Regions from separate parts of the Gelria sp. Kuro-4 genome, predicted to be linked through region 2. Evidence: riboswitches for the same ligand, from Rfam matches in the RefSeq annotation. Region 2 holds a riboswitch; the other holds the start of a gene.
What was found. Region 2 has a riboswitch for S-adenosylmethionine ahead of metK (methionine adenosyltransferase). Riboswitches for the same ligand answer to the same signal wherever they lie in the genome.

Region 1: linked by a shared signal. The riboswitch ahead of K5554_RS05695 (homocysteine synthase) and the one ahead of metK (methionine adenosyltransferase) in region 2 are both predicted to bind S-adenosylmethionine.

What each region holds. Positions count from the first base shown of each region.
Region 1 covers NZ_AP024619.1:1,137,799-1,142,070, forward strand. Annotated here, with positions in the region: gene panD (aspartate 1-decarboxylase) at 1-293, shown strand, start outside; gene K5554_RS05690 (homoserine O-acetyltransferase) at 265-1,368, opposite strand; gene K5554_RS05695 (homocysteine synthase) at 1,381-2,667, opposite strand; SAM riboswitch class I at 2,813-2,922, opposite strand; gene K5554_RS05700 (phosphoribosyltransferase family protein) at 3,005-3,565, opposite strand; gene K5554_RS05705 (hypothetical protein) at 3,579-4,272, opposite strand, start outside.
Region 2 covers NZ_AP024619.1:2,339,693-2,343,964, reverse strand. Annotated here, with positions in the region: gene K5554_RS11765 (hypothetical protein) at 141-284, opposite strand; gene K5554_RS11760 (HD-GYP domain-containing protein) at 316-1,002, opposite strand; gene K5554_RS11755 (helix-turn-helix domain-containing protein) at 1,273-1,653, shown strand; SAM riboswitch class I at 1,792-1,901, shown strand; gene metK (methionine adenosyltransferase) at 1,957-3,150, shown strand; gene K5554_RS11745 (sensor histidine kinase) at 3,246-4,272, shown strand, end outside.

The DNA.
Region 1 (4,272 bases), 1.2 Mb from region 2:
ACCGCGCGCTGATGGAGGCTGCCGGCCTGCTGGAGCATGAGCGAGTGCAGGTGGTGGACGTCGACAACGGTGTCCGGCTGGAAACATACGTCATACCCGGGGAGGCCGGGAGCGGTACCATCTGTCTTAACGGCGCGGCGGCGCGGTTGGTGCAACCGGGGGACAAGGTGATCATCATGGCCTACACCTGGGTGAGCGCTGAAGAAGCTCTGGGCTTCCGGCCGCGGGTTGTGCTGGTGGACCAGGCCAACAAAGTCAAGGAAATCAAGCTCCCAGGAGAAACTCCTCGATGATGTAGCCCAGTTGATCGAATTCGATAAGAAAAGCGTCGTGGCCGTAGGGAGAGATGATCTCACGGTAGGCGGCGCTTTTCTTGTTGGCCCGAAGCGCCCGCACGATTTCCTTCTGCTGGTAGGGCGGGAAGAGAAAGTCCGAGCTGATGCCCACCATGAGGACTCGCGGGCGGTAGCCGGCCAGGGCGGCTGTAAGCGAAGGGTATCCTTCCTGGAGGTCGAACAGATCCATGGCTTTGGTGAGATACAGGTAAGAATCGGCATCGAAGCGCCGCACCAGTTTTTCGCCCTGGTAGGCCAGGTAGCTTTCCACCTGCAGGCGGCTGTCCAGGCGATACCGTTCCTCCGGCGGGCTGGCCCAGGCATGACCGAATTTCCTCCGCCAGGAAAGGTCGCTCTTGTAGGTGATGGTGCCGATGGCCCGAGCCAGGGCCAGGCCCTGTACCGGGTCGAGCAAAATGGCCTGGCGTTGGGCGTAGTTCCAGGCCAGCGCCTGGGTGGAAAGGGCGGCGGCTGCACCGATGGCGACGACGTTTTCCACGAGCGCAGGGTAGGCCCGGCCCCACTCCAGGGCCTGCAGCCCGCCCAGGGAGCCGCCGGCCACGGCTACCAGGCGCCTTACCCCCAGCTCCGCCAGGAGGCGGTGCTGCAGCTTTACCATATCGGCCACGGTGATCACCGGGAAGGAGCGGCCGTAGGGCCGGCCGGTGGCCGGGTGGAGGCTGGTCGGCCCGGTGCTCCCGGCGCAGCCGCCCAGGATGTTGCTGCAGATGACGTAGTAGCGTTCGGTGTCGAAGGCGCGGCCGGGGCCGATGAGCGGGTCCCACCAGCCGGGCGCCTTATCCTCCGGCGTGTGCCGGCCGGCGGCGTGCGCGTCGCCCGTGAGGGCATGGCAGATGAGAATGGCGTTGTCCCGCGCGGCGTTCAGCTCCCCATAGGTTTCATAGGCCACGGCCAGCGGGGCCAGGGTGGCGCCGCACGACAGGGTGAGGCCCTCCGGGAAGGTGACGGAGCGGGTGTGCACCAGGCCGACGCCTTCCAGGTGCCTTTCTACTGTAAGGGGAGCTCCGGTCATTTTGCCACCTCCTCACGAAACGGCTGTTTTCAGGGCCTGGTCCAGATCGGCGATGATGTCGTCCACGTCCTCGAGCCCGATGGAGAGGCGCACCAGGTCGGGCGTAACGCCGCTGGCGAGTTGTTCTTCCTCGCTCAACTGCTGGTGGGTGGTGCTGGCCGGGTGGATCACCAGCGAGCGGGCGTCCCCCACGTTGGCGAGGAGCGAAAAGAGCTCCAGGCTGTCCATGAACCGGCGGCCGCTCTCCACCCCGCCCTTGATGCCGAAGGTGAGAATGGCGCCGCCCTTCCCCTGCAGGTACTGTTGGGCCTGCGGGTAAGAGGGGTGGGAGGGTAGGGCGGGGAAGTTCACCCAGCTCACGTAGGGCGAACCCTCCAGGTAGCGGGCCACGGCCAGGGCGTTTTCCGCGTGCCGCTCCATCCTAAGCGGCAGCGTTTCCAGGCCCTGCAGGAAGAGAAAGGCGTTAAAGGGGCTCAGGCAGGCGCCGGTGTCGCGCAGCAGTTGCACCCGGGCCTTAACGATATAGGCCTGTCTGCCGAACGTCTCTGTATAGGAGATGCCGTGGTAGCTGGGGTCCGGTGCCGTGAAGGCGGGGAAGTTCCCGTTGGTCCAGTCGAAGCGGCCCGAGTCGACGATGACGCCGCCGATACTCGTGCCGTGCCCGCCGATGAATTTGGTGGCGGAGTGAACTACGATATCGGCTCCCCAATCGAAAGGCCGGCAAAGGTATGGGGAGGCAAAGGTGTTGTCCACAATGAGCGGGATGCCGGCGGTGTGGGCCACCTGGGCGATGGCGCTGAGGTCCGGCACGTCCAGCTTGGGGTTGCCGATGATCTCTACGTACAGGGCCCGCGTGCGGGGCGTAAGGGCACGCCGAAAGTTTTCCGGGTCGCCGGGGTCCACAAAGCGCGTGGTGATACCGAAGCGGGGGAGGGTGGCAGCAAAGAGGTTGTACGTCCCGCCGTAGAGGCTGCTGGCGGAGACAATCTCGTCGCCGCTGTGGGCCACATTGGTTACGGCGTAAAAGACGGCGCTTAGGCCGGAGGCGGTGGCCAGGGCGCCCACACCGCCTTCCAGGGCGGCGACGCGCTCTTCAAAAACCGCCACCGTCGGATTGTCAATACGGGTGTAGATGTGCCCGTTTTCCTTCAGGGCGAACAAGTCCGCGGCGTGCTGAGCATCGCGGAAGGTGTACGAGCTGGTCTGGAAAATCGGGACGGCGGTGGCGCCGGTGGCCGGGTCGGGCCGCTGACCGGCATGAATGGCCAGGGTGGCAAAACCGAGTTTGCGCTGCGACATGTTTATTCCTCCCAAGTTAGGGTATAGCGAGGAGACAGGCCTACAGGATCCCGGGAAGCCTTGGTTGCGGCGAGAGAGAGACTGGCGCGCGCCCTGCACAGGCAACAAAAAACCCTCTTCGATAAGAAGAGGGTTTCTTCGCCTCCTCTTATCTCTCAGAGCGGGCCCGCTCTGCAGGATTTGGCACCGGGTTGGGCATCCCCAACTGGTTGCCGGGCGTCATTGGGCCAGTCCCTCAGCCACTCGCGATAAGAGTTTCCTGTGCAGTTGTTGCCATTAACTATACACGCCGGCCACGGGTTTGTCAATACCCTACGGTTACGAATTCCTTCAAGCTTTAAGCCGGTCGGCCTGCAGCACTCTTAAAAAGGGGCAGCTTCTCGAGAAAGATGATGTCGTTGCGCTCTGCCGCCTCACCCTCAGCCAGAATGGCCGCCCGGGCCGCCACCGTGCCGCCGGCGCTCTTTACCAGGTGCTCTACCGCCTCCAGCGAGGCGCCGGTGGAGATCACATCGTCCACAACGGCCACCCGCCGGCCGCACACGGCGGCGGCGTCCTTCCCGTCCAAGCAGAGGATCTGCTTTTTCTGGGTGGTGATAGAGACCACCTCGGTGACCAGGGGGTCGATCATGTAGGGCTTAATGCTTTTTCTGGCCACGAGATAGCGCTTAAGCCCCAGGATGCGCGAAAGCTCCTGCGCCAGGGGAATGCCCTTGGCCTCGGCGGAGACCACGAAGTCCACCGGGGGCAGGCGCCGGGCGATCTCGGGTGCCGCGGCTTCCACCAGCTCGGCGTCGCCCAGGATGACAAAACTCGCAATGGCCAGGCCCGGTGCCACTTCCACCAGGGGCAGCTCCCGTTCCAGCCCGGCCACGCGCAAATGGTACGTTGCAGGCATGGCACAACCTCCTTTACACTCCAAACAGCGCGATCAGGTACTTCATGGCTACCCCGGCCAGCATACCGAGGAAGGGGTCGGTGGTGGCGGTGACGGCCGCCGTCACTCCACCCACCAGGGGATCGGCCGTGACGGCCAGTTCGGCGTTGATGGGGAAGGTGACGATGGCGCCCAGCACCAGGAGAAAGCCGGCGATGGACTGCATAGGCACGTAACGGCCTAGCCGGGGCAGCAGTCCAGCCACCAGGATAAGGCCCATAAGAGACATCATTAAGGCACCGGACAGCAACGGGTGCGGTGCGGCCCCGGTGGCGGAGATGATGGATTCTACCGGTCCCCCGCCGAAGAGGGCGGAACCCAGGTCTGCCAGGCTGGAGACGATGGCCAGGTGGTCCAGGTTGAGGGTAGTCTTGGCGATAGAACCAGTGATATTACCAAAAGCGATGTTGGCACCGATGTTAAGGCAGATGAGGGCGGCGGCGCCGCGCAGCACGCGGGGCGTAGCGATAGGTCGCTGCAGAATGAAGCGCTCATACTCGCTGTTGTGGGCCACCGGGTTTACCTTGCCCAGCAGGTTGGCCACCATGGTGGAGACCGCTACCGAGGCCACGATGGTGTAGACCAGATTCTTGGTGGGCATGTAGACGAGAAGGGCAGTAGCGGCCGATACCAGTCCCACCGGCAGCTCTTCGCGCACCATGTTGACG
Region 2 (4,272 bases):
CTCGTCTGCTGCCGGAGCCACTGCACGCCGGTCATTTTTTGCGGCGGGTCGCCGGCGGCCGGCGGCTGCGCCGCTCTGCTCCTTTCTCCGCCGTCCGCACCTGGATCAGAATCTTTCGTTTGTACTGATTAAATAAACTATTACTTACTCCCCCGGCCGTTTTCCAGGCTCCTGAGCAGGGCACGGATTTCGGCTTCGGTTAAGAGGTCCTTCTCAGGCGCATCGTCCTTGGTTCCGACAACGATTGCTCTGTCCGGATCGGTACGGGCTTCTTCCTGGGCCATCCGGTACACCCCCCTTCGGTGGTTCCGACTTTCAACGGGTAATGGCGCATTGGGCAACCACATCGCAGAGCACCAAGTCGTCGATCAAGAGGCTGGCTGCGTACACCACCGGGTTGTGAAAATTGCGGTACATCTGGAAACAGCGCGCGAGCCACTCGCTGGCGTCCCTCAGACTTTCGGCCGGGCTGCGCGACTGCTCTTCCTGCAGCATGCGGAGAAAGAGAGGGACCAGCGCCGGGTCAAACTGGCGGCCGCGCATCCGCTCGAGTTCCTGGCGTGCCTCCTGCCGGGTTTTAGTAGGTTGGTAAACGCGGGGCGACGTCATGGCGTCCCAGCTGTCACACAGGGCGAGGAGCCGCGCCGCCGGCGGTATGCCTGCCCCGCGGAGCCCAAAGTAACCTTCGCCGTTCCACCACTCATGGTGGTAGAGCACGCCGGCCGCCAGGCGCTCAGGCGGGTGCAGACCGGCCAGCATTTCCAGGCCGTACCGGGGGTGCTTTACCATCTCCTGCCACTCTGCGGCAGCGAGGCGGCCGGGCTTATGTAGAACCGCCGGCGCAATCCGCAGCTTCCCCACGTCATGCAAGAAAGCCGCCGTGACCAGGCTTTCCAGGGCGGCAGCGTCCAGGCGCATATATTTACCAGCTTTCAGTGCAAGCTTAGCCGTGTTCAAAGAGTGTCGGTGAACGTCTGGGAGTGCGTCTTCCAGCTGCGCCAAAAGTTGGAAGAAGAAGTCCAATGCCGATCTGCCTCGTTTCTACAACGGAAGTCGATCAGGGCCGAATCATGTAAGTCTAAATCGCATTATAGCATTCGAATCGACGACTGCCAAAAGCAAGTAACAGCAGTTTTGCCTGTTTATGCGGACCTAGGCGGCAATTGCTCCCTTATGCTCAGCAAGGATACATATATCTACCTGCAGTGCATAGGCCCTATGCGCCGCTGGGGCGAAAAGTAGAGGCAATACCTGTAAGTGGGGGCATATTCGATGCAAGAATTAGGAGCTACCCTGCGGGCCTGGCGCAAAGCCCGCAACATGAGCATCTACGATGTGGAGCGCCGCACGGGGATTCGCTTCAGCCTCGTCTCCGCGTACGAGCGGGGTGAGAAGAAACCCTCCCTGCAAAACGCGCGCAGGCTGGCACAGCTCTACGGGGTGCCGGTGGCTTACCTGGTGCTTTCCCCGGCGGAAGTCACCGAGTGCATCCCGCCGGAGCTGAAGGACGTGGTGAATCTTTTTCTCCGCCGCCCGGAACTGAGAAACCTGGTCACCCTCTTGGCGGACCTGCCGCCGGAGGGTGTACAGCACCTGGCGAACTTCCTGCACGCTGTCAAGGACCGCTCCCCCGACACCGGGCATGAAGGCTGAACCGCCGGGGCCTTGCTCCATGCCGAGGCAGTTCACCCCGGCGGTGCGGCGGTCCAAACGCTCCGGCCGGCACGGACTATTGACACCCGTGGCTGGATATGCTAGTATCGGAACGAAAAGCTGGACAAGTGAATAAAACTCTTATCCAGAGAGGTGGAGGGACGGGCCCGATGAAACCCGGCAGCGTGCCAGGGGGTGTCCTGGTGATGTGCCAATTCCTGCAGAATGTCAATTCTGGAAGATAGGAGTGCCCAGGCCGCTTCCAAATTGAGGCGGCCTTTTTGATTGAAGGGAGGACTTTTCGTGCCGGAGCGCTACCTGTTTACCTCAGAGTCGGTCACCGAAGGGCATCCGGACAAGGTGGCCGACCAGATCTCCGATGCTGTGCTGGATGCCATCATTGCCAAGGACCCCAATGCCCGCGTGGCCTGTGAAACCGCCGTCACCACCGGCCTGGTGCTGGTGATGGGGGAGATAAGCTGCGACTGCTACGTGGACATTCCTCACCTGGTCCGCGAAACCATCAAAGGCATCGGCTACACCCGGGCCAAGTTCGGTTTCGACGGCGACACCTGTGCTGTGCTGACTGCCATTGACGAACAGTCTCCGGACATCGCCCTGGGCGTGAACAAGGCCCTGGAGGCGAAACAAGGCCAGGCCGATCCTTGGGATCAGATCGGCGCCGGCGACCAGGGCATGGTCTTCGGTTACGCCTGCACCGAGACGCCGGAGCTGATGCCGCTGCCCATCTCGTTGGCGCACCGCCTGGCACGGCGGCTGGCGGAGGTGCGTAAAACCCGCCTGCTTCCGTACCTGCGGCCGGACGGCAAGACGCAGGTTACCATTGAATACGAAGGCAACCGGCCGCTGAGGGTGGATGCCGTGGTGGTTTCGGCCCAGCACAAGGCCGACGTGCCGCTGGAGAAGATCCGCGCCGATATCATCGAAACGGTGATCAAGCCGGTGATCCCTCCGGAGCTTCTCGATAGCCGTACCCGCTTTTTTGTCAATCCCACCGGGCGCTTTGTCCTGGGCGGCCCGGCGGCGGACTCGGGCCTTACCGGGCGCAAGATCATTGTGGACACGTACGGCGGCAGCGCCCGCCACGGCGGCGGCGCCTTTTCCGGCAAAGACCCCACCAAGGTGGACCGCTCCGCCAGCTACGCGGCGCGCTACGTGGCTAAGAATGTGGTGGCCGCCGGCCTGGCCGAGCGCTGCGAGGTGCAGATTGCCTACGCCATCGGCGTGGCGCGGCCGGTGTCCATCACCGTCGATACCTTCGGCACCGGTGCCCTGGGCAACAACGAACTCGCCCAGCTGATCCGCCGGCACTTTGAGCTGCGCCCGGCGGGCATTATCGAGACCTTGAACCTGCGCCGTCCCATCTACCGGCGGCTGGCCGCTTACGGGCACTTCGGCCGCCCCGATCTGGACCTTCCCTGGGAGAAAACCGATAAAGCCGAAACCCTGCGCCGGGCCGCCGCAGACCTCCGCTGAGCGGAGGCTTTTTTCTACTCCGGGATAAAGCTCTCAAGATTTGGCAGGAAGGCAGGGCCGGGAAGTCGAATACTGTAAGCCGGGGTGAAAAAGGCATGGAGGTTAACGCCGACCTGGCCCGCCTGGAGGAGATTCTCCACCAGACCGTCGATACCATCAAGGAAAGCCAGAAACAGATCAGCGCCATCGCCGACGAGGCGCGGGCCGAGGTGGCCCGGCTGAAGCGGGAGCTGGAACGGGTCAAGGGCGAAACCCTGGACGTTATTGAAGCGGTGGACGCCGCCCGGAGTGAAGAACAGCGCTCCCGCATGGAGCTGATGCGGGTGAGCCGCGACTTCAGCCAGTACGGCGAGGAGGACATCCGCCGCGCCTACGAGCGCGCCCGCGATGTCCAGGTGCGCCTTATTTTGCTCACGGAAAAAGAAAAGGCCCTGCGGGCCCAGCGCGATGAGATCGAGCGCAACCTGCGCAACGTAACCCGCCTGCTCAGCCGCTCGGAGGCGTTGACGGCCCAGGTGGGCGTGGCCATCGACTACCTGAGCGGCAACATCCAGCAGCTCTCCCAAACCCTGGCGACGGTGCAGGAGAAACGCGAAATCGCCGTGCGGGTTATTCAGGCCCAGGAAGAGGAGCGGCGGCGGGTGGCCCGCGATCTGCACGACGGCCTGGCGCAGCAGCTGGCCAGCGCCCTGCTCGAACTACAGGTGACGCAGCGCCTGCTGGAAGAGGATATCGACAAGGCGCGGAGCGAGCTGGAAACGGTGGAAAAGATCATCCGCAGCGGTCTCCGGGAGACGCGCGATGTCATCTTTAACCTGCGGCCACCTGCCTTGGACAACCTGGGGCTTAAGGCGGCGGTGGACAATCTGGCCGTCCAGGTTGAGGAGCGTACGGGCCTCAGCATAACCGTGACGGTGCACGGCGAAGAGCAGCAGCTGGAAGCCACCATGTTGAGCTGCGTCTTTCGCATTATCCAGGAGGCCCTGAACAACGTGGTCAAGCACGCCGAGGCGACCCAGGCGCAGGTGCGGATCGAGTTCAACCCGGCCTTCCTGGCCGTGCGGGTGGTGGACAACGGCAAGGGCTTTGTGCCGGAGAAGGGGGTGGCGAAAGCCGCTGGCG